3 regions of the Sulfobacillus thermosulfidooxidans genome follow, and region 3 is predicted to be linked to each of the others. Evidence: riboswitches for the same ligand, from Rfam matches in the RefSeq annotation. Region 3 holds a riboswitch; each other region holds the start of a gene.
The links. A riboswitch is a leader RNA that binds a small molecule or an ion and turns the genes downstream of it on or off. The one in region 3 is predicted to bind cyclic di-AMP.

Region 1 (10,175 bases), on a different contig from region 3:
GAATTCGCGCTCGCGGCCCATGACCAAGCGGCTTATGCTGCGGTTATTCATGACCGGGGCGAATATTATCTTTATCAACGAGAATGGAAAAAGGCTGAGACCTGTCTCATTGATGCCCTCGGTTATTTGAGGGATGATAGCACGACCTATGCTTTTATTTTAGACGACTTAGCCGAGCTATACATTCATCGCCGACATTGGCGTAAAGCGCAGAAAATAATTCAACGCATGCTAAAAATTTCGCGGCTCATCCATAACGAACGCATCCAGGGATTAGCCCACCGGCGTCAAATGCAGTGGCACTTGTCTCGTCAACAAAAAGATGAGGCGGCCGAATATTTTTATCGTGCCTTGTCCGTTTTTAATCAGATTGGTCATCAATTTGAAGTTCAACAAACATTGGCACTGTGGTCTCAGTCTTCGTGATACGTCTCCTCTCTTTTTTTCTTTCGTTAGAATAGTTTGTGAACGATTTGCTTGAATACTTCGTGAATTGCCAGATTCCAGATAACAGATGAAAATAAGAAGGGAGGAGGTTGGTGTATGTCAATCATTGATTATGGCCATGGGATTTATGCTATTGATTTATACGAGGAAGGAAAACCATTTCGCTCCAGTGCCTATGTGATTAAAGATGACCAGATTGCGTTAATTGAGACGGGATCGGCCAGAAGTCATGAGGCATTGCTTCAAGGTCTCAAAGAGTTGGACCTGAGTCCGACGGACTTAGATCATATTATTGTGACCCACGTGCATTTAGATCATGCAGGGGGAGCGGGTCAAATGATGCAGAAAAGTCCTCATGCTCTATTACATGCGCATCCTCGGGCGGCTAGACATTTAATTGATCCCTCCAAACTGGATCAAGGTGCTCGCGCCGTGTATGGAGACCGTATGGATGAGATGTTTGGCGCCTTAATCCCCGTGGATGCAAGCCGGGTGGTCATTGAAGAAGATGAAGGAACCTTGCATCTGGGTGAGCATACGTTGAGTTTTTACCATACGCCAGGACATGCCAAACATCACATGTGTATTATGGACGATGTCACGCAGGGAATCTTCAGTGGGGATATGATCGGCATTCGTTATGTTCCGGGATATACCGGATGGGACTTTGATTATGGATTTCCTACCACGTCTCCCGTGGATTTTGATCCAGATGTGATGCTTGCATCCCTTGAACGAATGGAAGCGCTCGGAGCCCACCGGATTTATCACACCCATTTTGGAGTGTCAGAACCAGCGCGAGAGGCTTTTGACTTTTCCCGCAAAGGGGTGCACTATATCAACGAGCTGATTAAACAATTGCCGGATAATCCTAGTTATGAGCTAATCTACCGGGCGTTATCGGAAATTATTGCCCAAGATTTAAAACGCTTAGGCCATCCGGTAAAGACTGTGGATCCATTAGCTTTGGACATTATGCTGGATAGCCAAGGCATTTTGGTGTACATACAGAAGAAAAAAGCTGGGAAATTATAGAAAGAGGTGAGGGAGATGGCACATATTATCTGTATTCCGGTTGATGAGGCTGGTCAGGTAGAGCCCCGGTGGGGACGGGCTCCACGGGTCGCGTTAGCGACGATTGAGGATCATCAAATTACCAACTGGGAAGAATTCGATGTCCATTGGGATACATTACATGACCAGGACGGTGAAGGCCGGCATCATGCACGGATTGCGAAATTTCTGATGGATCATCACGTGAGTGATGTCGCAGCGAGCCATATGGGTCCCGGTATGTCCCGGATGTTGGCCTCCATGCGACTGCACACCTATTTAGGCGTCGAAGGTGACGCACGACAAGTCATTGAAAGACTCGCTCAAGAATTGTAAGCGTCACGATTCTCTGGGATGTCTCGGGGAATTGATAAAGGAGTTCACATCACAAAATGAAACATGTGATTATTGGAGCCTCGGGTCAAGTGGGGACATACCTCTATCAAAAATTAGGTCAGGTTGGGGAAGACGTGACAGGGACCTATTATCGTCATCCCCAAACGGGGTATAAGGCATTAGATATGAGTGATACCGAGGCTGTCGAGTCCCTTTTATCGGCTATTAAACCGGATGTTGTGTGGATTCCTGCGGCAATGGCCAATGTGGATTTTTGTGAAGAAAATCCTGAGTTGAGCTACGAACACAATGTCCGTGCGCCTCAAATAGTGGCAGAATTGGCGTCAAAACAAGGCGCACGGATTGTCTTTTTTTCTACGGACTATGTTTTTGATGGGATGAATGGACCTTATCAAGAGAAGGACCCTGTGCATCCCATCATGGTTTATGGTCAACACAAGGCGGAGATGGAACAGTACTTGTTGACGCAAGTGCCCCATAGTCTGGTAATCCGGCCAGCCTGGATTTATAGCCGGGATGATAACCCCCGAAATTTTGTCTACCGGGTGTTATCTGAACTGAAAAGGGGACATGCGGTTAAAGCAGTGACGGACCAATGGAATACGCCGACTCCCAGTGATGGGTTAGTGAACATGGCATGGAAAGCGCTACAAGATGAATTTGAGGGCATTTTACATATAGTAGGACCGGAGCGTTTAACGCGGTATGAATTGACGAAGCGTATTGCCAAGGCTTTTGGCTATGCTGTGGATTTAGTGGAACCGGTGACGACGGAATCATTTCATTTGCCTGCAAAGAGACCCTTGAATGGGGGCTTAAAGACACAGCATTCTTCTTATCGCTTGGTCGCAGGGCGTGATTTTGAGCCTTTGTTCTAGTTCTTTAAAAAACGAAAATATCCCGCCCAGAGACGATCTGAGCGGGATATTATTTTATGAATCTAGCCGAGTAACTTCAAAACGAGTCCGGGTAGCTGGTTGGCCGAAGCCAGTGCCTGAAGTCCCGTCTGCTGCAGAATTTGTTCTCGTGAGAAATTACTCATGACCTGCGACATATTGGCGTCCATAATTGTTGATTTAGCCGCCTGCAGATTGGTGTTTTCTGTGTTCAGATTCTGAATCGTGTTATTCAATTGATCTTGTTGTGCACCAGTTTGTAATTTACGGAATTGGCGTTGCTGTTTAATTGGGTTAACATAGGCTTTGAATTTCTTTTTGGAGGTCTTGCTGGTCTTGTGTTGTTTCGGGAATGCTTGAGGCTTGGGTAGCTAACTCCTGAATCTGAGTCACAATTTGTACGTCATTTTGGATACCACCATTGGCTGTATCTAACTAGTTCAAGGCTTGGTTGGCATTATTGAGGGCAGATTGATTCCACCTAATTCTCCACTCATTAAAGTGGCAATGGCTAAGCCTGCCGGATTGTCTCCGGGGGAATTAATCTGTTAACCCGTGACATTAGCTATTCGAGATTCGTTAATGCATTGACGGCTTTGCAGAATAATAGTTCCGCGTGGACGACTTTACAAGGAGATGCTGGTTCCTTTTTATTGGGATTGCAATCGTTAGGATTGACGGGACTACAAGCTATGCAGGCTGTGCACCAGCAGGAAGTTACTCGGTCGATGTCTTACAATTAGCTCAAACGGAAATCGACGGAACGGCCTCCACAGCTATTTCTATTACCGATTCTAGTGTCGCCCTTAATCTCTCCACTGCGACTGTCGCCTTTGTCGTTGGTGGGGTTACCGTGTCCATTGGCGTTAATACCAGTACTACCTTGAACCAATTTAGTGAGTGATATCAATCAAAGTGGTGCCCCTGTTGATGCTCAGGCCGCCGAGTCTGGCGATAATTACTATCTTAAGCTCTACGGGACTCAAACTGACCAAGCTATTTCTTAATATTAACGGGACCGTAGTCTTGTCGGATGTTGGCATTTTTTCCAGTACGTCCAGTGGATATCAACTTAACCAAGTGCAAGCTGCTCCGGTTGCGTTAGTGTCCTACCAGGGATCTACTGTTTCCAGTGCGACGAATATCTATAACAATTTGATTCCCAACGTGACGTTATCCTTGTCTACTAACGATAGGCCCGTAATCACGTACAACATATTCAGCTATTGCGATTAGGGCATCGTAATGGTATGCGGAATTAGCATCAAATTCGGTTGCCACCAGTCTTTGTAATTGGTCAATGGGGCAGTGTATACGTAAGTACATTCTTTTCATCATGGGACCATCGTCAATCCGTTTTGCCACCGACTCATACAATCTACTAGTTTAAAAATCCTTGAGGAGATTATTGGGTAACATCACATGAGGATGAAGCAGATGGATGAGTTCGGCAAGTCCCATAGCAATGGCTGGGGAGGGTTCATCAATATAGGAAGGTTCGGGCATGGCCAGAATATGATTGTCTTGGACGGCACGGACATGAGAAAATCCCGGTAAACTGGCAATAACATGCGCCGTCGCATCACTTGGGTCATAAATGATGTCATCAGGATTGGCTTTGACAATTTGCTTCGGCGTCAGTATAGGATAGGCCGTATGAGCAAATTGATCAGCAATATTTTTCCCTCCAGCCATTGTAATGAGGTTGTTGAGATAACTATTGGGTCCCGCGGAATATAATTGTCCCAAATCCAAAAAGACGGTGGGAGTATGATGGATATTTTTGCGCACGAGGCGCTGAAGAGTATTTAATTCGGTTTTTAACTGGGAAATTAACGTTTTGGCCTGTTGCGTTCGACCCGTGGCTATTCCAACAATTTGAATATCATGATAGACGCCGTTTATATTTTGCGGGCTTAAAATGATAACGGGGATGTGAAAGTGTTGTAGAGCGGATAATCCCTTAATGCCGGGAATCGCAAGCACTAAATTGGGCTTCGTCGCCACGATTTGCTGGATATTGATGGAGGGGAAAGACGAACCGATATTGTGGAGCCCCTTCAATTCGCTTGCCCATGGAGGCGGCGCGTACTCAAATGTCATGGTATCGGTGCCCACAATCTCATTTTTGAGTCCCAAGTCTAAAGCGATTTCAGTATTACTTGGGGCAATCGTGACGATGCGGGTGGCTTTATGCGGGAGAATAACAGTACGTCCAGTATCATCCGTTATCGTAATTCTATGGACTTCGGCCGATTTCACGTGGGTTACAGTCTGTCCACAGCCCGCCAAGAGACCAAGGCTAAGACCGAGCCCCAATACCTTTAGGACTCTTGCAAAACGGTTCAACATGTTTTCTCCTTTAGACTGATACTCTTGATGAAATTACACAATGTTTCCGTCCAGGACCTTTGCCATAATGAGAGTGTATGATGATGCGCTCTCATTGACAAGGTAAAACTCGGTCAGGACTCAATTTGTAAATTTCGGGAATATTGTAGAACAAGTGGGGGCATTTTCCAAACGAGGCACATCTAAGGAGGTTGTGACGATGGATCATCCTAAAGACATCAACGACTATACTGAACGCGTATTATGGTCCTTATGGTACCGGCGCCGGGCGGTGACAATCGGGACTATCTGTGGGGATGCTCGTCTCGAACCCCACATTGTTACCCCGATTCTTGAACGCTTGGCAGCGAAAAAATGGATCGAAGTGTATCACACCGCAGGACAGCCTTCGTTGTATTTTTGGGCACGGCCTAAAGATCAGGACATGATTAAAACAGCGGAATTAATGCACCGCTTGCTTTGGGATCTGCCATTAAACCATCACGATGTGCTATAAAAGACTTATAGTGCGTAAGAGTGGAGTCATGATGGTTAATCTAATCTAAGTCGCACTCTTCTTCCCGGGCATTACACAGCGGCGAGAAAATGATGACCCAGCGTCCATTATCAAACCACCGTAGCAGCAGTTGCCCGGTATTCGGTACCCAAATATGGCGGGCAGCCGGTCCATGGGCTTCCAAAATAACGAGCAGGGCCCCTTTAATACAATCAGCGTGTGTTGCTGCTACGGTTAAGGTACTGGGCTCACAAGTTTGAAGGAACTGCGAGAGCGCGGACAACACACGCTGACCCACGGTCATGATACTTTCTCCGCCGGGAGGGGGATTATTCTCCGGATCTTGCCGCCATGCCTGGAAAGCAGGGGAATTGGCGTTTTCTAAATCTTTCAGTCGGTGACCATCCCACTGTCCTAAATCAACTTCTGCCAAGTCATCCAAGATGACGGGATCAATCTGATGGATCCGTGCCAAGGGCAGAATGGTTTGCCTGGCGCGTAACAAAGGACTCGTGACAATATAGCGAATGGGAGCATTGAGCAATTGCCGAGCGAGTCGCTCGGCCTCTAAAGAACCGGCGGGAGTTAAGGGTGGGTCCCATGTGCGGCACGCGAAGCGGCCTACTGCATTGGCTTCACTTTCACCATGCCGGACCAATAATACATCAGCGTATGAGGGCAACAGAAAACCTCCTGTGAGAAATAGTTGAGCACAACGGACTAGGCGCTTTTTATCTTACTGAAATTCCGAAGTCATGGGGAGAATTTATTGCGCTCTCGCAAATTTGTCAATCATCCACAAAATTGCACCAAGCACCGAATTCATGATAGGCTGAAAAGGAACACACACAGTCCTTTGTACATATAGTACGCTAGGGCTTAGTGGAATCAATTGAATTAATCGCCAAATCGTGTGCAAACACGAACGGGGGACCCAATTTTCGGGGCGTACGTAAGGGGGCAGCTTTCCGCCCTAGCCCGTCAGCTTACCTCGTCGGCATGGAAAGCTTGGACAGTTGCCCGGGCTCGTCCCGGTTTTTTTATCGATTTGGTGATTTTTCGATTGATAGGAGATGAGAACCTCAGTTTTTAAGGAGGTACGCTTTATGGGTTATTCATGGGTGACGCCTGAGAAGGAACAAAAAAATGGCGTGGTGAGTCAAACGCCAGAAGGCCTGACGGGGGCGATGCAAAAAAAACCGTATAAAGGTTACGTTCCCTGGTTAGTGGCGGTCCTGGTCATTGTGGTATGGTGGTTAATTTCCGCTCTTCACTGGGTTTCATCCACAGCCCTCCCCTCACCCGGATCTGTTTTTCATGATTTCATTTCGGTTGCCACAATAGGTTATAGCGGTGTTCCCTTATTAACGAGCACGTTATATAGCATGGGCCGTATTACGGCAGGGTTTTTAGCGGCCGTTGTGGTTGGGATCCCCATTGGATTTTGGATGGCATCATCAGACTGGGTCTTTTTAGCCATTGACCCGTTATTACAATTCCTTCGTCCTATTCCCCCGCTAGCCTATATTCCTGTGATGATTGTCTGGTTTGGCATTGGCGAAACCTCAAAAGTCATCCTGATTTTTTTCTGTACCATTCCCATTATTATCATTAGCGCCATGAGCGGGGTAAAAAGTGCACAAGAGACCCGTATTCGGGCAGCCCAATGCCTTGGAGCCAACAAAAGACAGTTGTTCCGTTATGTCATTTTGCCATCGGCACTTCCGGAAATTTTTACGGGCATGCGAGTTGGTATCGGCATTGCATGGACCTGTCTTGTCGCTGCCGAAATGATTGCAGCATCCAAGGGACTGGGCTGGATGATTGAATCAGCAGGAAACGAACTGCAGATCGGAGTGGTTTTTGTCGGTATCGTGATCATTGGACTTCTCGGTTACGGGATGGAACTGATTATCCGCAGCATTGAGCACCGAGTCACACCATGGAAAGGGAAAGCATAAACATTACCGATTGTTCTCTAAAACAGAGCACGTTCTCGTATGACTGGAAGTAGTCATGCTCGGGGATGCTGTGTCACCTTTTTGTCCTAAGAAAGGGTAACGTCACGATCTTAACCTCAGTGGAGCATATATTTTATGCCGTCATCGTGAGTCATGAGGCGCATAACACCATGACAAAATACCAAAGGAGGATGTTTTGTGCGTGCATTTCTTCAAACCAAGAAATTTCGGCAGTCTCTTATGATGGGAGTTTTCATCCTACCTATCCTGGTGGGGTTAGCTGGGTGCGGCAGTGCTACGGCAGCGAAGCAAGAACCGACGGTCACCATCGGTTATGAAAATGCGCCAGATCCCGAATCCGTGGCCATTGAGCAGAATTTCTTTCAAAAATATATGCATGCGCATGTGGTCTTGAAATATTTTTCATCGGGTCCCGAGGCCCTGACATCCTTGGCTTCCGGCTCCTTGGATTTTATGACCACCTTAGGTAATCCCCCGACAGCCTCTGCGATTGCCCGCGGAGTTCCCTTGAAAGTGATATGGGCTATGGAGCGGTATACCACGGCCGAAGGATTAGTGGTTAAAAATGGGTCTCATATTCGATCCCTTAAAGATTTGGAAGGGAAAACGGTAGCTTTGGTGCAAGGCTCGACGTCACCTTTTGAACTAGATACCGCTCTTCAAATGCACCACATTCCAGTCTCTTCTGTTCATATCGATAATATGGCTCCGCCCAACATGGTGGCTGCCTGGAAAACCAATCAAATTGATGCCGCCTACGTATGGGCCCCCTTTTTAAACGAAATGCAACAAGACCATGGTCATATCCTCATTTACGATCAAAACCAGGTCAACCAAGCACCAATTTTTAATTTGGCCGTTGTCAATTCGCACTTTGCCAGCAAATATCCTCAATTGGTGGATCAATTCATCCAAGCGGAAGAAGCTGGTGTCAAATTTTTCTATGCCCATCCTAACCAGTCATTCCAAGATATTGGCAAATTAAATGGAATTTCAGCCGCTGATGCCAAAGCGCAAGCGCAAGGTTTGCACTTTACGACCTTGTCCCAGGAATTAACCCTGCGAAGATTGGGAACTTCCAGCACGGTTGCTGACTCTTTGGTCACAAAATCCTTAACGTCAGCAGCCCAGTGGTTGAAACAGACGGGGCAAATCAGTGCTGTTCCAGCAAATATGAGCCAATATGTTGATCCCTCTTTTTGCCAAACGGTCTACGATCATTCGCGGAAAAGTGGGACCTAACACAGGAAATCCGGTCTATATGACCTATGTTCCCGGTGTGATTTATCAGATGTAATCAAAAAGGAGCATTTGCGGGTGATTGAACTTCACAATGTGACGAAATTCTATCCACCGACTATAAAAGGCGGCCAGCCCGTTTTAGCCGTCGATCATGTGAACCTATCATTACATCCCGGAGAATTTGTCTGTATTGTTGGACCGTCGGGATGTGGGAAAACCACAATTCTCAACATGATGGCAGGGTTTGAACAACCGAGCCAGGGAAAGATTTTACTGGAAGGGAGGGTCGTGGATAAACCGGGACCGGAACGGGGAGTCGTGTTTCAGCAACCTTCTTTGTTGCCGTGGATGAACGTTTACGACAATATAGCTTTGGGACTCACGATTCGCGAAGGGAAAAAATCTCATCATGTCCCAAAAGTTCAGTCCATTATTGACACTGTGGGATTGTCTGGATTTGAACAGCATTTTCCCTATCAACTTTCTGGAGGCATGCAACAACGGGCAGCGATTGCCCGCGCATTGATTACTGAACCGCAAATTCTATTGATGGATGAACCTTTTGGCGCCTTAGACGCCCAAACCCGAGCAGACATGCAACGCTTTTTGCTTTCTCTATGGCAGAGGGTTAAACCCACCGTTCTCTTCATTACACACGATGTAGAGGAAGCGATTGTCTTAGCCGACCGGGTGGTGGTGATGACGCCACGGCCCGGCAAAATTGCAGCGGATATTGCGATTAATTTAGGAAGACCTCGCGAGTGGGATGTTACCCTGTCTTCGGATTTCTTGCATTACAAGAAATCCGTATTAAACATTCTTAAACCAGGACAAACATCAAGACCCCGACATTAACGGCTTGTCGTACATGATTTAGGCATATAAGGGACCAGGGAGTTGCTAATTGTGACATCCCAAGGTCCTTTTCGCCTGATGACACGTTCATTATTCAGCATAAAAGGATTTTGCTGTGCGAAAATAGTCCCCTGGTGAAACTGACTCTACCCGATGGGCAATCTTTGATGGTATGCTTGTCATATCCCGTGGAGAGGAGAAGACGGTGAACCAGGAAAAGGCAGAAGCATTGTTTGATGCCGCATTTCGTGTTTTGCGCATGATGGCACGTCAGTTTGCGCGTGATCGTGCGCCATGGCACATTACACCAACGCAATATCATATTTTATATTTGATTCGGGATCGGCGGACCCTGACGCTTATGGATATGGCTAAACACTTGCAGGTGTCTGCACCGACAGCCACCCGGGCGGTTGATGCGTTAGTGCAAAAAGGATTGTTGTGTAAAGAACGTGATCCCCAGGATCGGCGATTAGTGTGGTTGCGGTTGTCCGA
Region 2 (10,175 bases), on a different contig from region 3:
ATCCTTTTTCTTGTAAAACGCGAATGACGTGATCCACATACCATGGATAGGGATAGATCTGACTATTAGCTGCATCGACAGAGACGGGGTGCAGATTTACGGGGGCCGCATAGGCTGCTTTGGCCTGGGCAGGGGTGAGATACCCATATTTCACCATAGCATTAAGGACCTGTAACTGACGTTGTTTGGCCAATTTGAAATTGACCAAGGGGTCATAAAGTGATGGGGCTTGAGGTAGTCCTGCTAACATTGCCGCCTGAGCCACCGTCAATTGGGCGGGTGTTTCATCGAAATATGCTTTGGATGCGGCATAAATCCCGCTAGCTCCATCGCCCAAGTAGACCTCGTTGAGATACATATCCAAAATTTGCTGTTTGGAATAAGTATGGGCGAGTTCGAGCCCAATCATAAATTCCTGCGCCTTACGCACTAACGTTTTTTTGTCACTTAAATAGAGATCTTTAGCTAATTGCTCCGTGATCGTACTGGCACCTTGCACAGCGCTATGATGCACAATGTCAACAATTGCCGCCCGGATAATCGATGTGATGTCAAATCCGGGATTGGAATAGAAGTTGTGATCTTCTATGGCAATAATGGCATGTTGCATATTAGGAGAAATAGCAGAAAGTGGGACATTAACGCGATTGACTGTTCCGTGTAGTCGGGCTACTGGCTGCCCAAATCGATCATAGATAACAGAATCTTGGCCCATGGCTTGTAAAGAGACCATGGACTGCACGGAGGGTAATGATTTCCACGCTTGATAGGCAATATAGCCACCGTAACCAAATCCGCTTACCATTAATCCGGTTACTGTTAACAGGACGACGCGCCCCCAGCGCACCCTTCGCCCTTTGATCTTGCCGGATTTCTTGGTTTTAGTGTTTTGGGCTGAATCCTTGGCTTTTGACGACGACGCTGAATTGAACGGAGGGATCGCGAACGCACGGCGTTTTTTAGCGGGATCAGGCAATTTGCGTCCGCAGAATCGACAAAATGCCGAACCGGCCGTATTTTCCTGTCCACATTTTGGGCAACGCACGCTATCTTGTCATCTCCTTGTTTGCAAGTTACCCCTCAAAATTAGGGGGAGTGCCATTATTCGGTGGCTCCTTGGTATATAATGCTCCAAGGCCGAGAACAATCCCAAAGCCGATCCATGATAAGCCGGATTGATGTCCAAAAAGGTTCCAAATGAACCCAACCAACGAAAAAGCAGCACTTCCAACAAATAAAACCTGCGATACGGTCCATCCTAACGCATGATGACGTAACTGTCCCAACCGTATAACGCTTGATTTAATAACCAGGTAACGTTGACCGGTTGACGCCTTCATTTTTGTCATCCAATCCGCTCCGCTCCGGCTCTTCGGAGGAGGAATCTCCTCGGGAGCCGGCTCGGGACGGGAATTGGAGGGTTCAGGCAGTAAGTTCTGCCCACAACTAGGACAAAAAACACTATCGACCGGAATTTGATCGCCACAATGACGACAATACACCATGACATCCCTCGCCTTATTATCCTGTATCAACGCTACTATATCATTCGTGAGGCGTTGAAGGAATTTTAGGCTCCATGTCACTCCGGGCTTGGCCGCGCCTAATTGGTGACCATTGTAACACAATACGACGCTTTTGACCTTGGAGGAGGTTGGAGGTGGTGGATTCCAATTCCAGTCCCATCGCCTCCAGGGGATCAAAAGAGATTGCGGACGATTTGAACAATGCGGTACATTTCCACGTTGAGGCTGGCGATCTCACAGGTATCCGGACGAATATAGCAGGTGTCTGATCCTGTGGTGACTTTCATCAATACCGTAGGCAATTTGGTCGATCCGGCCAGAACCCATTTAGCCGGATCTTCATCGCGTAGAGGGCTTAGCAGCAAGAGATCACCACTTTGTACCGGCCCTTGCGACGGCCCGTGATAGCGCCAGGCCATTTTTCCTAGAACATTGGCCGCGAGACTGCCGGAAAGTGATTCCTTGGTGAGAATAGGCTTACCGTCGGCATTAAAACCGTCTAAGACTGGCAATCGACCGTATTGGGATACGTTTTCCTTGGCAATTTGCGCCGGTAACCGAAAACGTCCCGCCACAACAGCCCGTTTGAAGGCTTGCAACCCCTGGTAATGCGCCTTAGCCAGCCAATAATAAATTGTTTTTTCCTCGGAGTACCCTAATTTTTGCGAGAGTTCAGCTGCCGTGATGAAAGGATCTTCGAGTATTAAATAAGCCATTCGATTGAGCACTTCCATTAGAAATAATCGCCTCCTGGCAATAATGGGCCATGATGGGGAATGGTGATGAATAGGCATGTCCGTCATCAGGCTTTCCCAATATACAGGAAATTACGATGATTGTGTGTATATAACGATAGTGGTAATTTGCGGAAGTGTTTAGCTCCGGTTACCAGACGTGTATGAGAGACTTGCAATGGCTGTGGGACCCGCCTCTTAGGCAGGTGGGAGGTTATGATACAATGGCAGCACGAGAGATTAGATGGTTAATATTGTACGAAATGGATGGATTCGATGTATCTAAAAAGTATCACCCTCTATGGTTTTAAATCATTTGCTCAAGATACGCGGATTGCCTTAGAACCAGGCATTAGCGTAATCGTGGGTCCAAACGGAGGCGGCAAAAGTAATGTCATTGACGCCATTCGTTGGGCTTTAGGGGAGCAACGGGTGAAGGAGCTACGCGCAGAGCGTTGGGAAGATTTGTTGCATGCCAGCAGCCGAAACCAACGGGCGAAAATGGCGGAAGTCACGCTTTTATTTGATAACCATGATGGAGAAATGGAGAATTGGCCTGACTCTTTGGCCGTCACCCGTCGCTATTATTTATCGGGTGATTCGGAATATCTCTTAAATGGACGTGCTGTGCGTTTGAAAGATATTGTGGATTTGTTTCTGGACAGCGGAATTGGGCGATTTAATTATGCGATTATCGGGCAAGGACGAGTTGAAGCGGCATTGCTGATGAAGCCTAAAGAACGGTTAGAACAATTGGAAGAAGCGGCAGGCATTTCTCGGTACAAAGTGAAACGCAAAGAGACCTTGCAGCATTTAGCAGATGTTGAACGGAATTTAGAAAGGTTAAGCGATTTAATTGCCGATGTGCGCCAGCAAAAAGATGCGATTGCTGAAGAAGCACGTATCGAAAAGGAATACCTAGAGTTGCAGCGGCGTCACAGTGAGCTGCAATTGCGGTATCAATTAAGCCAATATTACCTAGCCATGCGCGAAAAACATGAATGGCAAGAAACTTTACAAACTTTATCAGCACAACGCCACGGTTTGCAACAAGAATTACAAGCGCTGCAAATGCAACAGGAAGAAGTGGTGAAAAAGCGACAACTCCTCATGCATGAATTGGAGGAGGCTCAAGGGAATTTTGAGAGTCGCAAACAGTCATTGGGCATGGTTGAAACCCGCGTTGCTCGGCTAGAAGCCGAGTTGGAAGGCCTGGAACGGGAAGCTAATGGCCTGAAACAGCAAGCCCAATGGGTTGCACAACAATTGGAGGAACTTGACGCCAAATATCCTCAACATGATCTCCACGCGGCAGTTGAGTCAGACTCTCGTGCTGATGCAAAACTTCAGGATATGGATAAGGATGTTCAGGTTTTAAAACAAGCGTTTGACGCATCGGTGCGTGAACGAAATCAACTGGAACAAGATCTGCATGGTTTAGAAAATCAGCAGCAAGAGTTGGAGAAACGCTTAGCTCGGTTAGAAGGCACTTTTCAAATAGTATCCGCCAACGATGATTTGCTCTCGCGGGTTGAATCCTTAGAACAGGAAGAACGCGAACTTCAATTAGAATGGGGAAAAGCGCAAAAGACTCAGAACCTTTTAAGGGAAAAACGGCAAAATTTGCAAGGAGAACTTGCGAAAGTTATGGCCTCGATTAATAGCTCCCAGAAAAGACTGTGGGAGCTTCAAGCTCAAGTTAAGGCGTTGAAATCCCTAGAAGATCAGACGGAAACTCTTCCTCTTAGTGTGCGGGCAGTTTTGCAAGCCCATAAAGCGCATCATCTTGAGGGAATTCTTGGAACCTTGTCCTCGTTGATTGCCGTTCCTACAGACTATTCTCAAGCCATCGACATCGCGTTGGGAGCCCAGCGTCATGATGTGGTGACAGAAACAGAATGGCACGCGCGCCAGGTTATTGAATGGCTCAAGCGTCAAAGGGCTGGCCGTGTAACCATTCTTCCCCTTGACCAAATCCGCGAAGCCAGAATTCCCGACCGCGACAGGGCCTTAAATCAGCAAAAAGGGGTTGTGGGTTGGGCGATTGATCATATTGACTTTGATGAGCGCCTGTTTCCTGCGGTAAGTTATGTATTAGGCCGTGTTCTGCTCATCGAATCCTTAGACGTGGCCAATGCTATAGGGCGTCTTCATCAGTTTCGATACAAAATGGTGACTCTTGACGGCCAAATCGTTTTGTCGGGAGGAGCTATTTCAGGAGGAAGTGACCGAAGCCGAAGCAATAATTTTCAGCAAAAGGAAGCGGGACTTGTTGAGCAAATCAATACCTTAACCCAGTCGGTATCAAGTCAGCAGCGACGCCGGGAAGAACTGGAAGGGCAAATTGCCGAATGGCAACGCCAAGAAGAAGAAGCGCGGATGGTAGTGACACGATGCGCTGAGCGCTTGAATCATTTACGTGCGCTCTTAGAGGGAGGAAAGTGGAATAAAGACCAGGTTAAGGAACTGATCTCATCGTTAGCAGATCATCGAATCCGCATCGGAGAAGTTAAACAAGCTTTAGAACAAAAAATTCACTATATTAACACCCTCGACCAAGAACTTTCTGCGCTTAAAGAAGCATATAACACCCGCCGGCAAGCCTATTTAAATTCCCAGCAAGTTCATAGTCACCGTCTTGAACTAATGGCTCGGTACGCCGAAGAAAAACAACGCTTGACCGTGCAAGCACAGGAAATCTCTCAGCGACGGCAACAATTATCAACACAAAGGGAAGAGGTTCTCCGTGAACTTTCGGCTCACCGAGCGGAACGTGAGAATATGATAGAGCGAATTGATGTCGAATCACAACGCATTCAGGAGTATCAAAGGACATTGGTGCAAATGGGAGACGCTGTTCAACAGTTGGGAGGCCGCATTCGATCGCTTGACAGTGAGGACCGGAAGATGTCCGGGCGGATCACGTATATTGAACAACAGTTGCTTAAAACCACAACCCGATGGGATGGCTATGAGCCACCGGATGGCGAGCCGTTACCGGATGAGGAAATTCCTCGAGCTAAAACCTTACTCGACGAATGGCAAAGCGCTTTAGATCAGCTAGGTCCCATACGGCCCGGGGTGTATGCCCTTTTTACACAGTTAGAAGACCGTCTAGCGTATCTCGAATCCGAACGACATGATGTCGAACTCGCCAAAAATGAATTGCGGGAAACCTTGCGGCAAATTGATCATGAGGTGGATGCACGCCTGGCCGAAACGGCTTCTCAAGTAGAGGAGGCATTTAAGCAAGCCTGTTTATCATTGTTGGGAGGAGAAGGCGGATTTCGGTGGATCCAAGGTGATGAAAGGGGCATTGAATTATGGATCCGACCACCAGGAAAAAAGCCGAGCACCATGACCTTGCTTTCTGGAGGAGAAAAGGCACTCGGAGGCATTGCCTGGCTGTTTGCCTTATTAAGTGTTCGTCCTTCTCCGTTTGTCGTTCTGGATGAAGTCGAGGCAGCATTAGATGAAGCTAATGCTCAAAGAGTCGCGCAATACATTCGCGCGCATCACGGACGGACCCAATATGTGATTGTGACGCATCATAAATCAACGATGACTATAGCGGATGCACTGTGGGGTGTGGCTGGGGACGGTCAAGGTCGCAGTCGATTAGTTTCCGTCCGCATTGAACACACTCCATTAGCAGAGGAAGGATAGGTGAATGGCAATGGCTGGTTTTTGGAATCGTTTAAAAGAAGGAATGACTCGTACTCGAGACAGTTTAGGTGGACGTCTGCGGACACTGTTTCAAGGACGCCAATGGGATGAGTCCTTATGGGATCAGCTCGAAGAAATCCTATTTGAAGCTGATCTTGGATATGATACGGTGGACTACCTCTTGACCCAATTGCGAGAAGAAGTCCGGATTGCGCATCCCCAGCGTGCAGATGACGTCATGGAATTGCTCCGGCGCATTATGGTGAACCTATTTGAAAAAGCATCTGATCCTACCCTTCTTGATCCGCAAAGACCTAGTATATGGTTAATGGTTGGTGTCAATGGCACGGGGAAAACAACCACGGCGGGAAAATTTGCGTACATGATGAAACGCCAAGGGTACCAGGTTATATTGGGGGCGGCCGATACATTTCGGGCTGCCGCAGTTGAACAGCTGCAGGAATGGGGTCAACGAGCCGGTGTTGACGTAATTAGCCAAGGGGCGGGGGCCGATTCTGCTGCTGTAGCTTATGATACCGTTCAAGCGGCCATTGCCCGTTCTCGTGACTTAGCAATTATTGATACGGCGGGACGATTGCACAATAAATCGAATCTTATGCAGGAATTGCAAAAAGTGGTTCGGGTGATTCGGCGCGAACGGCCCGATGCGCCCCATCAAGTCTGGTTGGTTATTGATGCGACGACCGGTCAAAATGGTTTAGCTCAGGCTCAAGTGTTTTTGGAGGCGGTTCATGTAACGGGAATTGTCCTCACGAAACTCGATGGGACAGCTAAAGGGGGCATTGCGCTGTCGATAAAACGGGAACTGGGTGTTCCCATTCGTTTTATCGGTGTCGGAGAAAAAGTGGAAGATCTGATGCCGTTTGACGCGGAAAGTTATGTCCGTGCCATTTTAGGCGATTGACGCCTTTTCTCCTGCCCACGTATACTCAAAATATACCTTGATAACGCCGAATTCGATTAAGAAGCGGAGGACCCGTTCCTTTTGGGGTGAATTGCTATGCAACGGGCATGCTCGCAGCCCGAACCCGTCAGCTAACTTCGCAGGCGTAGGGGGCTCAAGGTCTAATAATTCATTTGACTCCTTCCCCCGGGAAATATCCGGGGCTTTGTTTTGCCCGGTTCGATGGAGGTTATGCACGATGATGAAACGTGTTCTACAAATCTCCTTACGCGCCGATCCGTTAAATCCCTTGGACGGCGGTGAAACGGGAGGTCAACAAGTTATTGTTCGGCAAATGGGCCGAAATCTTCAGCATCTAGGTTATGCCGTCGATATTATTACATTACGTCAACAAGACCACTTACCCGAACGCTACTCCTTTGGCCATTTGGGACAAGTCATTCGACTGACCGGCTGGGAAGGGCGCTTGTCGTCAGATGAGGATTGGCATCGCAATCAGGACGCGATTATTCAGCAAGCGTTAACGTGGATTCGCGAACAACATCGCGAATACCATATTATCCATAGTCATTTCTGGATTTCGGGAATGGTGGCTGTGCGCCTGGCCCATGAATTGGGTATACCCTGGATTCATTCGCCATATAAAATGGGTCAATGGATTATGCGACCTGGGGATGAAATGTCCTCCATCCGATTACAAACCGAGCGCCAACTCATTGAACAAGCCCAGGGCGTTGTGGTGCCCTATTTGAAAGAAAGTGAAATGATTCATCAAATGGCGCCGAAAGTGCCTATTTATGTTGTACCACCCGCTGTCGATATCACTAATTTCTTTGTGCGGGATGCTGGACCGTTATTACGAGGATTGGGCTTAAATAAGCCTCCGATTTTATATGTCGGCCGTTTGAATAAAGGACGGGGAATTCAAGAAGTACTTGAGGTGATGACGCGTACTTCGTTGCCTTTGGATTTAACACTCTTGGTTATTGGGGGAAGTCCCGGTGAGGTTGTAGACGGACAGCCAACGAACCCGACTTTGCGCTCTTTAGCCGAAAAACTTAACGGGCATGTGAGGTTTCTCGGTCCCATGCCTCATCACGCCATTGCCACCTATATGGGTTCATCCACGGTGTTAATTGCACCGAATCAAGGAGCGACTCTGGGTATGGCTGTAATTGAAGCTATGGCGTCAGGTTGTGCCGTTGTCGGAACCAACGTGCCGGGTGTGGAAGACTGGATTGAGCCCGGATTCACGGGCATTCTCGTTGAGCGTTCGCGTATTGACCAATTATGGCAAAACGCGTTAGAGTTGTGGCAAACTCCTAATCGTGCCAGACAAATGGGAACTAACGGGCAAGAAATTATTCAACGACACCACACCGTTAACCACATGGCACAACGGCTACATGTAGTGTATGAGGAGGTGGCGTCCAGTGGCCGCCATCAAGCGGGTGTTGGCTACTGATATCGATGGAACCTTAATCGGCCATGGGGGAGAACAGGCAGTTCGGGATTATCTTTTGGCTCATCCCGAGCTTGGAGTTATTTATCTTACCGGTCGTACGCTGAACAATGCCTGCTCAATTATTACACGCTATGGGTTTCCCACACCGCTTGCGATCGCAACCGATGTGGGAGCCGACATTTATTGGGGTCCCCACTTCGAAGTCGATGAATATTGGGCATTTGAACAACGTCGTAATTGGTCGCCGCGGCGCCTTCGCACGGCACTAAGCGAAGTGTCCGGGGTCATTTATCGGGGACGCAGTTCCCATTGGCGTGTCGCTTTTGAACTTCAAGATCCGAGTTTATTGCCGATTGTGAAATCGTATTTAACCCAGCATCATTTAACAGTGCGGATGTTATGGTATCCCAATGAAAGCCGACTTGATATCTTGCCCTGTACTGCACTGAAAAGCCGTGCCTTGCAGTATATTTTGCGCCGCATTGGTGTCAAAGCGCAAAATTGTTTTGTCGCGGGGGATGCAGAAAATGACGGCGATATGTTGGCTAACCACTATCCCGGTGTTTTGGTGGCCAATGGGGATGCTTCGGTAAGAAATTGCCTGCCTGAATGGATCGTGCGTTCGCGCTATCCGGGCGCATTAGGTGTTTTAGATGGACTGCAGCAGTGGTTAGAACCACAAAGTCAATAACGACTGAGGCTTGCATAGACTCGTCCGAAGAAGCCCAAAGCCAAGCCCCTTTATGCATGGTCAAAACTTACAATAATATGCCTTTTTAAATAATCCATGTGGGCATTTGTCATCATGCTCCAACACAGGAACGCGGCGAGCGTCTTTTTAATGCTAAGAACGCCTGATTGTGTGGCAGCATGATGGTTTTTTGTCCAATTAGCTTCCTTGAACCTCCGCGCCCTAAAGGACGGAGATTCTGGGGGAACCACCATGGCTGCGTCGCGGGGCGTGAGACCATCGGAGTGACCCTCCTGATTCGCCACCTTGTCCCGCCAGCATCATCGGGGATTGTATCGCATGACGTCAGGGATGTCTAGAAGCATTTGGGGGCTTAAGAGTTGATCACCTACCCGCTGAAGGTCGCCATTTCTCGACGGGTGAATAGCCTCAAGGGCGTTTCCTCCCGACTGATCCGTAAGAAGCCCTATACAAGCATTGAGCGAGCGCTGTGGGGTGGCAGCCTCTGGTCCCCAAGTTATTTTGCCGGGTCGGCTGGCGAAGCCCCACTGTCGATCATCAAGCAATACATCGAGCAACAGGAAACGCCGGATGGACCCCTGCGGGGTCAGCGCCTGATATCTCCGCCCTGAACGGCGGAGTTTTACGGCGCATCTGATAAATAAACGAATAGACGGATAGACGAAATACGTGAGTTTGACCACACCGCAGTGGGTTTGGAATTTTGACATTGACATTCCGCTATTCGTTCAGTATGATGGGTTTTGTCTGTTAAGCATTTTTGCTTAACAGCAGACCGGGGTGGGACTGTGGAACGTCTGAACCGTGAACGTGCCAATATCTTATATGATATCTATGGCCAAATGCTGACTGACCACCAAAGAGATGTTTGGCGCTTGTATTATTTGGAAGACTGGTCGCTCATGGAAATCGCAGAAGCCAAAAATGTTAGCCGAGCGGCGATCCACGATTTACTCGATCGGAGCGCGAAAACATTAGAACAGTGGGAAAGGCAGTTGTCGCTTATAGATCATATGACGCGGCGCCAACAACAACTGAAATCCCTTTGGAAACTCATTCACAGTGCACCCAAGGGACCGTGGCAAGTTGAAGCAGAGAAGATTATTGAGGAACTGGCAGGAGAGGAGGGGCTATTAGATGTTTGACA
Region 3 (10,175 bases):
TGATTCGGGAAGTTGAAGAAGAAACCGGCATTCATATGAAGCCTGATAATGTGGTTGGAGTTTTTGACAATTGGATGGACCGCCGGGTTCTATCGCATCATTTATATCATATCGTCATTCGCGGCCACAAAATTGGTGGGACGATTAAACCCCAACCTGAAGAAATTCTTCTGGCAGACTGGTTTACGATGGATCAATTGCCGCCTGCAGATGCCTTTCACCCCGGGCATTATGAACGGGTTCTCAAGGCGTTGCGCGGCATTATTGGCTATGTCGATTAAATCCTAGTTTCTCCGTTTATATCATCGCGATTGTTTTGCTCCTCGGAAGCTTGACTTTGTGATCAATCGAGCGCCAATCGTTTCCTTATTCCTGGCAAATATTCGTGGGAATCCCGTCTAAACTGTGCCGATTTTTAGTTTGCTGATAGTGGATAATGCCGTCTGGTCCTTTGGCCTGGGCCCACCGTGAGAGGGTATCCCGGTCACCTTGATAAGATAAATAGGGCACGCCATAACCGCAAGATGTACTCACCTGGTGGATGGTTGCCATAATAATTTGACGGATTCCGGGATAGTGAGTGGGAAAGGATGTAGAAAGTTCCTCCCACTTTAAATCAGTGGGACGGACGGAATATCCTCTTCCATACAGCCGGAGGATTTGAGGGGGACCTTCAATCGCCATAAACATGAAGGTAATGCGTCCGTTTTCTAAAATATGGGCGGCGGTTTCATTGCCGCTTCCCGTGAGGTCAAGATATCCCACTTGTGTGGGAGAAAAAATCCGGAACACATCATAGCCTTTGGGGGAGAGATTGACATGGCCTTGTGCAGTGAGAGGAGCTGTGGCCACAAAGAAAATCGGTTGCCGGGAAATGAAGGCTTCATGCTCCGGTAGGAGTTTATCAAAAATTTTTCCCATATTGTTCTCCTTCGCTCTCTGACTGATTATGCTGCCGGCTCAAAAACAGTTTATCAGTATGCTCCCTAGTGTGGATAGGGTCCTTTGTAAATAAATTGGCCACTGTTTTTGGCTTTTGGGACAAGGCAAAGATTTATCCTAAAAGGCGCCCAGACATAAACTAACATTACTAATTTTAACTTAATGATATGACTTATGTCATGACGTGATAACGTTGTTTCTCAGTGAGGAAAGGAATATCGCGAGAATACTTATTTAGAAAAAAAAGAGACGAAGACCGAAGTCTTCGTCTGAGTTTTGTATTAGGGTTACGGGTTTACAGTGCCTGCGCCATAATAGTGATCCAGATAATAGGGACTATTGAGGTTTGATATGCGCACCGTTTGGCCTGGTTCTGGAGCTTCGATAAAGGCCTGAGAATAGCCTAAGGCCGGATCGGCTCCAATATAAATGCCAACATGGGATGCACCGGGACCATCTGTGCTAAAGAACACGAGATCTCCGGGTTGCAACTGCGATTTGGCGATTTTGGTCACATAAGAGTACTGAGCCCAGCTCGTGCGCGGCATGGGCACACCGTTTTGCCGGAAAACATAATAGACCAATCCCGAACAATCAAATCCCGTGGCGGGCGTCGTTCCTCCCCAGACATATGGAATACCTAAAAGATGTTCCGCGGTGTTAACAATAGCCTGTCCAAAACTGACCGACGCATTTTGAGCAGGCAATTGAACCGTGGCGCTCGATGAGGCTTGTCCATTACCGGGGATTTGGAGGACTTCGCCAACATATAACACATTTGGGTTCGCCAAGTGATTATAGGAAGCCAAAGTCTGCCATGAAATTCCGAATTTTTGGGCAATTAATCCCAAGGTATCGCCGGCCTGAACCGTATATGTTGTAGAGGAAGAACTGGCAGGAGAAGATGCGGGACTAGCGCTAGAACTTGTCGAACCAGATGTTGTACCAATCACGAGAACTTGTCCGACAGCGATGAGGTTCGGGTTCGCTATATGATTCCATGCCACGAGTTCTGCGACGGTAACTCCGAACCGAGCCGCAATACCGCCTAAGGTGTCACCGGGCTGCACAGTATAGGTCGTCGAATGGGCGGTATCAAAAGTGAGAGAAGCACTAGTTGTTCCCGAACCTAAGGCTGTGCTGGACGCTGCATTGCTAATGCGCAGGACTTGTCCGACATAAATCGCATTAGGATTACTAATGTGATTTAAGGCGACTAATGTCGCAACGGAAGTATGGAACCGATATGCAATACCACTTAATGTGTCCCCAGGTTGCACGGTGTAATAACGCGCGGATAAAAATTTCGGGGCGGCACTGGTGTTGGCAGATGCGAGTGTCACAGTAGATGATGCCGACACAGTTAACATACTAATGGCCGCAGGCACAGACAATAAGCCTACTGCAATGCTCGCAGCGACTTTTTTTGACCGTAAAAGATTCAAGAAATAGGCTCCCTTCCTTCGGATATTGCCTTCGAGGTTAGTTCACTGGTTCGGGCTGAAGGAGCCCTACATTTGCCCGTTATGGCAAACGATTCACCCTAGGATAAAATCCTAGTAATCCCCCGTACGTAATTACAAAAATTACGATTCGGCGCGTGGAGTCGGACACACTATACGAAATAACGATTAATTTGTCATTATATGTAGAGACCAATTATTACCCAATAGAACCATTTGACACGTGCAATGACCATTTATCACGTTTTTTCTCAGATTTAGGAGATAAATTCCCAAAACCTCTCAAAATGTTACTTAGATTGCCATCCATAGCTGCGAAGAAATGCCAAAAACGTTTGCACGGGATCAGGTAGGCGTCTATGCGCGCGCCAAATCATACCAATGTCTCGCGTATTGCTTTCTGCTAGGCGCACAAAGCCAATGCGGCGGGATTGAATTTCTAATTCCACTGTACGTTCAGGTACCACACTAATCCCAAAACCGTGTTCCACAAAACCAATAATGGCGCCAATGCTCGTGAGTTCATGAACGATGTGGGGATTAAAACCACGGGCTTGGGCCATGCGAAACAACGCATCACGAAGTCCATAACCCGGTTCCATTGTAATGAAAGGCAGGTGACGGACCTGTTCTAATGACAAGGGGCCTGGCGGCAAAGGCATCGCGTGGGGCGTAATAAGAATCAGCTCTTCTGTCCACAGGGTTTCAACAGCCAAGAGAGGATCGCTTAAAGGTAAATCGACTAAAGCGAGATGAAGATCACCCGCTGTAATGGATTTTAACAGGCGTTGAGAGCTGCCTTCTGTTACTGCAAATTGGATGTCTTTATGCATTCGTTGATATTGACGAATTACAGTGGGAAGAATGGAACGGGTGAGAGTGGGTAACACGCCCATTGCAATGGTTCCATGAGCGGAAGAGGCTCCTTGAATTTCGGCTTTGGCGTCATCAACATTTTGTAACACGCGAAGAGCATAGCGAAGCAGCGTGGCCCCATCATCGGTGAGTTCGACGCCTTGAGCATGGCGGATAAATAAAGGGTGGCCCAATTCTTCTTCCAATAACTTGATTTGTTGACTAATGGTGGGTTGGGACACATATAGACTGGCCGCACCCTTCGTGATGCTTTTATGATCCGCGACAGCTACAAAATACTCGAGTTGTTTAAGTTCCATCGGCAATTGCCTCGTTTTCCTAGACATAGATTTTTCCTATGCACAATTATAACAAAACCATCTTAGACGACGTGGAGAATTCATTGTAGTCTTAATTATGAGGTGAATGAGGTCATGGATCTTCTATTGAAGTTCTTAATGGGTGGTTTCGCGGTTTCATTTGCAACGTGGCTTACGAAAAAAGTAGGTGGTAAAGCTGGAGGATTTTTGGCGGGATTTCCGGCCGTGTTTACATCGGCTTTGATTGTGGGAGCTCTGGCCCATAACGGACCGCATTTAGATCGTATTCTCCGCCAAATGGCGATGGGCGGGGGCGTGTCGTTGATTGCCGGAATGGCTGTCACCTTAGTTGCTCCATATGTTTTCAAGCATCAGCGTTTTCATTGGGCTTTTGGATCGCTGCTATTGTTTTGGGGAACCATCGCCGGTTTAACGGTTGCGGTGATGCAATCACTTTAAGTTTCTAGCGTTTCTCAAGAATTTACCCTTACACGCATGCTTAGAGGTTGTCCCTGTTTATATCACTGAAGGAGGCATCATTATGGTGTCAATCATTCGTTTTGTTGTTGGGGGATTGATTGTTGTTTCGGTCAGTCTTGTAACCCGGGCCGCTCCGTTTCTTTCCGGAATTTTATCCGGATTTCCAGCAGTATTTCTCACCTCTTTGGTTTTTATTTATTTATCTTCAGGTCATCAAGGAGTGCGAGCTTACACTACTACGGCCATTTGGGGCATGATCGCCACGTTTTTTGCTGTAGCGGGAACAGTTTTAGCCACTTACGGTCACTTACCATGGCCTGTTGTTATCGTCATGGGACTTGTCGTGTATGCCGTATTTGTGGGCGCGGCCATTGTGCTGACCACGAAAAGACAGATTCCCACAGTCTAACAGGATTTTGGTACAACACATCATAAAAGTGGTAACCCAGGGCGCATCCTGGGCGTTTTTTATTTGTGGAATTCTGTTTCATGATTTGTCGATTTTTAGGAAAGAGGGATCGCTGTGGCAAAATGGACATATTTGGCGGGGATTGGTGTTGTCGTGGTTGGGGCATTAGGGATACAAATTGGTCGACCCGTGGGGGCCGCCACCTTGACGTCAACGCTCACACCCCCACATATGGCGACAGCATTGCAGATGGACTGGCCAGGTGGTCCGGAGTCATATTTAGCTCTTAGCCCTGGTGGCAAAGTGGGCGCTGCCGGCCCAAATCAGCCGATTCCTGTTGGCAGTGTGACCAAAATGATGACGGCTTATTTATTGTTACAAAAATATCCATTGGGACTCTATAGCCAAGGACCATCGGTGACTGTTACCGCCCACGATGTTCACGAATACCAACAAGATATTTTAAGCCAGCAATCCGTGGCTAAGGTGGTACAAGGCGAAAAATTGTCGGAACGCGATATTCTTGAAGGTCTGCTTGTGGCATCTGGCAACAATATCGCCCATATTGCGGCCGACTGGGTATCTGGCTCTTCCCAGGCTTTTACCCAGCTTATGAATCAAGAAGCTAAGAAGCTTGGTTTGCATCATACTCATTTTGTCGGGCCGAGTGGGTTAAATCCTGGAAATGTCAGCACTCCCCGGGATGAAACGATTATCGCCGAAAAAGCCATGCAAATTCCCGTGTTTCGACAAATTGTGGCCATGCCGCAAATTTCCTGGCCTGATAGCAACCGTCCCATCGAAAACTTTAACTATGTCGTGGGCCATGATGGAATAACGGGAGTTAAAACCGGTTCCACCTTAGCAGCTGGCGGCTGTTTTGTTTTTTCAGCACCAAGGACCATTGGCTCCCATAGCGTGACGATATATGGAGCGGTGTTGGGACAACAAGGAACAAAGCAGCTACCTCAGTTACAATCGGCCCTCAATGATGGAGTCAGTTTAATCAATCAATTAACTGCGCAATTGAAACCGGTCTCATTAGTGCAAAAAGGTCAAGTGGTAGGGGAAATTCATGCACCGTGGACCCATTCGGTCGCCTTGGTCGCGAATCAATCGGTATCGACTGTGATGTGGCCGGGTGAACATGTGCAAGAACGTATTCATTGGACTGGGGGAGAAACAGGGTCATTGTCGATTACTGCAGGTTCTCAACATTGGTCTGTTCCTCTCACGCTGTCAGCACCTTTGTCCCAACCCAGCTTGATGTACCGCTTAACGCGGGGCCTTTAGAAAGATGAGAGGATGGGGAGGCCACGGGGACATTGAGCCGTGTCCTCTTTGACCCCTCCCATTACGCGTAGAAAAGTGACCGGAAGTAATCGGAAGTAATCGGAAAGGAAGGATTTAACAGAGATTATGGAGTCACGTCGCCGCAAGTCGCGAAAACGTCGAAAGGTCTGGCCGTATCTGGTGGGGATCGGTGTATTGGCCCTGGCAGCATCTACTACCGTGTACGGGATGTTTATCGAACATCCGGCGCATGCCTTAGCCACGGCTCATGTGTCTTCAAAAAATGCCCATTATACTGCGTATCCGTTTACACACCGGGTTACATTTTTGTTGCTGGGGAGTTCTTTGGAAACGGCGAATCACCATGATATTACCGCCAAGGATGCGCGTAACCGCACTGATACCATGATTCTCGTTTCTATTAATCCGGCCACCAAACAGGTAGGGGTTTTATCAATTCCTCGTGATTCCCGTGTTGAAGTGCCTCCGGTCGGCAAGACCAAAATTGCAGAAGCCAGTTTTTTCGGTGGCATTCGGGAAACGGTGGCGGTGGTTGAAAACACCTTTCATATTCCTGTGGACTATTATGCGTATTTAAATTTGTTTCAGTTTGCCAAAATCATCAATGATATGGGCGGGTTGACTGTTGATGTTCCCCAAAACGAAGTCTATCAGCCAGGCGGCCCTCTTGGAATTGATTTGAAAAAAGGTGTCCATCATTTAAACGGTCAGCAAGTGTTGGAGTTTGTCCGTTTTCGAAACACCAGCCAAGGTGATATTGGCCGGATTCAGCAACAACAACAAGTCTTGCGGGACATGGCTGCACAACTTCTAAAACCCCAGGAAATTCCCCGGTGGCCTCTTTTAGCGCATGATTTGATTTCAGCACTCAGTTACACCAATTTATCTACAGGGCAATTATTGTCGTTGGGGTTATTTGCACGGAGCATTTCTCTGTCTTCTGTGCGGTTTGCCACGATTCCCGGTTATGCGACCACACATGTTGATCCCTACATGCATATTCCTTTGAGTTATTGGCATTGGAGCCGGCACCTCACACCGCTTCTAATCCAAAATGTTTTGCTAGGGGACAATCTGACCTCTCAACAAAAACACTCCCTAGTGTTCCAAGTTGAAAGCGGCACGAGCAGCTTAAGGCCTGCAGAGCAATTGGCACAGAAGCTTCAACAACAAGGATACACGGTGTTGCCCGTAGGATGGGCTAATCATCATAACCATCACCGCAGTGTATTAATTAATACCACAGGGGACCGGTATTTAGGCAACCAAATTGCTGGAATGCTGGGAGCCTGTCAACAAGAATTTACAGCTTATCACACTACCCCCTGGGATTTTAAAATTGTGGTGGGATCGGATTATTCTCCATCCAAGGACTTGTAGGCGATTTTGATAACCTCTAGACTGAACCTGGGTGAGCTAAATCGTCATCCTACACTTAATGGTGACTCGCTCTAAAATTTGATTAGCCTCAAATCGGTAACGAGTGATGCGGATTCACCCGTGATCGTCAAAGGTTTGGGGCCATGGGGAATGAAAACCCTGAAAACGCGTGAGCGCAAGCGAAAGGAGAGAATCAGCCAAATCCTTCTCATGCGCAATGATGCTGTCATGGCGAGGGGATTGGTGAGGAACTTGGGATACTTTGAAGAAATGCAGCGGTTGCGCCGTCAATTACTCGATCAATACTGGCCCAAAATCGAACCGGTTGTGACCCGGTTGTTGGAAAAGCAACGAACCCCTTTAACCCAAGTTCAAATTGAGGCGGTTAGTGCACTGATTGCCGAGACTTTTCATTTAGCCAAAGTGGACCGTATTTATCTTGATATGCTGATTAAACGACTCGAAGCACGCGTGTTAGGTTATGGGCCGGCATCGGATCGTGGAGAGGATATTGGACGGTATATTACCATTAGCGATTGTGAGCTCATGACGCCCTTGCAGTTTTGTCGTGTGATTCGGCATTTATTTGCGAAATTCGGTTATCAAGGAGCGTGCGTGAAAGATACATGGCTCGAACTGCATCATTCTTCTGATCCATCTCAGCGGATTTTGGCGTATTTAGAGGTCAAAAATCGTATTGTTCACGAAGCTGATATGCATGAATTGATATCGCTGAAAAAGCAACAATCTGTGGAGCGCGCCCTGTATATCACGGTTGGCACCTATGGCAGCGAAATCTGGGAGTTGGCTACACACCAGGGTATCGAACTGTGGGATGGACACCAGCTAGCAGCTTTGCTAGACCGCGTTCGGTTGCCTGCCGGGGCGATGTTGGATTAACGCCCCGGAATTTCCTGGTGGGATTTTTGATGGATTAAGCGTTGGGCTTCGATAGCAAATTCCATGGGAAGGTGGGCTAAAAAGGCATGGGCAATCTCCAGGGCCCGGCCATTTTCATAGGCCTCTAAAGGATTCCACGATTGTATAACAAAGTCATTTCCCGTGATTTCGGCATCCGGCTCAGCAATAATGCTGGGATTGGATAACGACACGTGTGCGCTTAAGGATTGTAATGCTAAAAGGTCACGCTGGATAGTGACCCCTTGTGCATGCGGTAAAACATCGTGTTCTCCGATTATCTGCAAATCACCCGTGGCCACCCCGTGCACGGTGAGGCAGGATGATGAGTGAGGGGCATCATGAATAATGCGGGGAACATATGAGATATTTTGCGGTGTGGCGCTGTATAAGTAACTGACAATATCACAATGCGCGTGGTCGCCCGTTAAAATAACTTCTGTCCATTCACGTGTGGACTGTCCCCCAAAATGTCCCTCAACCCAGGTCACGTGGGCCCCTTGAGCACAACGTGTGCGTTTTTTGACCCACGTATTAACGTGACTATCCCAATTTTTGATAGCGGTGTACTTTAATGATGAGGATTCTGACAAGATCACTTCTGTCAGCATAATATGATGGGGAGCATAATCTAACGACGGGCGTCCCTCAACAAACTCTGCGCTGGCTCCAGTACCTAAAATAATTAATTGGCGTTCAATTTGCCCCGGATTGGCAAAGGCACGGAAATAACTTAACGGAACTTGACAATGAACATGGTCGGGAATGTACACGACCATTCCCCCTGTAAAAAAGGCGGAGTTAAGAGCAGATAGCGGACTGTCCTGGATGGTAATAATGGATCCGAGATATTGGCGAATTATGTCTGGATATTTTTGTAACACCTCATAGAAATCTCCATAAATAATGCCCGAATCAGACAAAGTTTGGCTAAGGCGTTGATAAACAAGATCGGCTTCGTCAGGATGTTGATGATATTCAGCAATTTCTTGGCGGTTAGGAGGGATGCTAAAACCTATAGGTGCCGTTGACGGCCAAAATGGGGCCACAGCAGCCACGTTTAATCGTTCGAACGCCTTCAAGCGAAAATCGCTCAGCCAAGGGGGTTCCTGCCTGCTTGCACTTAAAGCGGTTATCATACTGGGCGTGATCTGCTCAAACTGTGGCCATGAATTCATTTTCATGCAAATTCCTTCTTTCTATCGATGCGATTGCACAACCTAAAAAATGACGTGAGCATGATCAGGGAATCAACAAGATTCCGAAGGGGGTTTGCTAGGTCTCCAAGACCCGTTTTTAGTACTGTCCCCCTTGTTTTGTCGCTTAGGGAAAGTATACCATTCACTTGAACGTCCCTTGAAAGCCTCCTTAACGTCTATGGATGTCGTACGATGCCATGGATCTCTGATTGAGGAAATCAAGAGGATGGCTCGGAGGACTGCAGCGAACCAACGGCGGCAGATCTGTCCTAAAATTGTGTCATTGCAACCAAAAGGGTGAGATTCTCTTTGACTTTTTTTGATCGAGGCGAAGGAACCATGGCCAAAAAAACCATTGCATGTCGCATCTTGGATAAAGCTGGAATCACGTATTCAGTACATGAATACGAGTGGTCCGAAGATGCAATCGACGCCCTGTCCGTGGCCAAAAAATTAGACATTGCGCCCCATTTTATCTTTAAGACACTGGTTTTACGGGGAAACCAAACAGGGGTGTTAGTGGCTTTGGTACCAGGAGATGCCCAAATTGATTTGAAGAAGCTGGCACGCATTAGTGGCAACAAGCATGTTGAGCTCGTTGCCACTAAAGATCTCCAGGGATTAACCGGCTATATTCGGGGAGGGGTCTCCCCTTTGGGAATGAAAAAAGCCTATCCGTGTTATATTGATGAGTCTGCGATGGCCTTGGACTTTATCAGCATTAGCGCTGGGCAAAGAGGGCTGCAGATTTTTTTGGATCCCCGCGTCTTACTTCGGATTTTATCTGCTCAAGTCACCTCATTAATTTGACACCCCATCATTGTGCAGGGAACTAGGAATAAGTATGGCTTAGTAGAACCTTGGCTGAGACCTTTTTGGGTACTGTACGGTGTCC

Region 1: linked by a shared signal. The riboswitch ahead of AOA63_RS13310 (ABC transporter permease) and the one ahead of AOA63_RS16250 (LysM peptidoglycan-binding domain-containing protein) in region 3 are both predicted to bind cyclic di-AMP.
Region 2: linked by a shared signal. The riboswitch ahead of AOA63_RS05010 (glycosyltransferase) and the one ahead of AOA63_RS16250 (LysM peptidoglycan-binding domain-containing protein) in region 3 are both predicted to bind cyclic di-AMP.

The regions. Positions count from the first base shown of each region.
Region 1 covers NZ_LGRO01000001.1:2,732,409-2,742,583, forward strand. Annotated here, with positions in the region: gene AOA63_RS13275 (helix-turn-helix domain-containing protein) at 1-426, shown strand, start outside; gene AOA63_RS13280 (MBL fold metallo-hydrolase) at 544-1,482, shown strand; gene AOA63_RS13285 (NifB/NifX family molybdenum-iron cluster-binding protein) at 1,498-1,836, shown strand; gene AOA63_RS13290 (SDR family oxidoreductase) at 1,893-2,735, shown strand; gene AOA63_RS20230 (flagellin) at 2,798-3,043, opposite strand; gene AOA63_RS19400 (hypothetical protein) at 3,370-3,657, shown strand; gene AOA63_RS19405 (hypothetical protein) at 3,681-3,989, shown strand; gene AOA63_RS13295 (ABC transporter substrate-binding protein) at 4,140-5,105, opposite strand; gene AOA63_RS13300 (hypothetical protein) at 5,305-5,601, shown strand; gene AOA63_RS13305 (histidine phosphatase family protein) at 5,642-6,283, opposite strand; cyclic di-AMP (ydaO/yuaA leader) riboswitch at 6,494-6,617, shown strand; gene AOA63_RS13310 (ABC transporter permease) at 6,708-7,562, shown strand; gene AOA63_RS13315 (ABC transporter substrate-binding protein) at 7,761-8,825, shown strand; gene AOA63_RS13320 (ABC transporter ATP-binding protein) at 8,901-9,680, shown strand; gene AOA63_RS13325 (MarR family winged helix-turn-helix transcriptional regulator) at 9,886-10,175, shown strand, end outside.
Region 2 covers NZ_LGRO01000001.1:945,133-955,307, forward strand. Annotated here, with positions in the region: gene AOA63_RS04980 (transglycosylase domain-containing protein) at 1-1,045, opposite strand, end outside; gene AOA63_RS04985 (zinc-ribbon domain-containing protein) at 1,074-1,505, opposite strand; gene AOA63_RS04990 (hypothetical protein) at 1,700-2,260, opposite strand; gene smc (chromosome segregation protein SMC) at 2,537-5,926, shown strand; gene ftsY (signal recognition particle-docking protein FtsY) at 5,937-6,851, shown strand; cyclic di-AMP (ydaO/yuaA leader) riboswitch at 6,886-7,012, shown strand; gene AOA63_RS05010 (glycosyltransferase) at 7,090-8,316, shown strand; gene AOA63_RS05015 (HAD family hydrolase) at 8,285-9,007, shown strand; partial or broken gene tnpA (IS200/IS605 family transposase) at 9,388-9,639, shown strand; gene ylxM (YlxM family DNA-binding protein) at 9,817-10,173, shown strand; gene ffh (signal recognition particle protein) at 10,166-10,175, shown strand, end outside.
Region 3 covers NZ_LGRO01000002.1:141,457-151,631, reverse strand. Annotated here, with positions in the region: gene AOA63_RS16260 (NUDIX domain-containing protein) at 1-281, shown strand, start outside; gene AOA63_RS16255 (pyridoxamine 5'-phosphate oxidase family protein) at 367-921, opposite strand; gene AOA63_RS16250 (LysM peptidoglycan-binding domain-containing protein) at 1,230-2,387, opposite strand; cyclic di-AMP (ydaO/yuaA leader) riboswitch at 2,399-2,551, opposite strand; gene AOA63_RS16245 (LysR family transcriptional regulator) at 2,696-3,607, opposite strand; gene AOA63_RS16240 (DUF3147 family protein) at 3,695-4,039, shown strand; gene AOA63_RS16235 (DUF3147 family protein) at 4,122-4,469, shown strand; gene AOA63_RS16230 (D-alanyl-D-alanine carboxypeptidase family protein) at 4,584-5,762, shown strand; gene AOA63_RS16225 (LCP family protein) at 5,889-7,163, shown strand; gene AOA63_RS16220 (restriction endonuclease) at 7,374-8,063, shown strand; gene AOA63_RS16215 (SufD family Fe-S cluster assembly protein) at 8,060-9,265, opposite strand; gene ybaK (Cys-tRNA(Pro) deacylase) at 9,620-10,090, shown strand.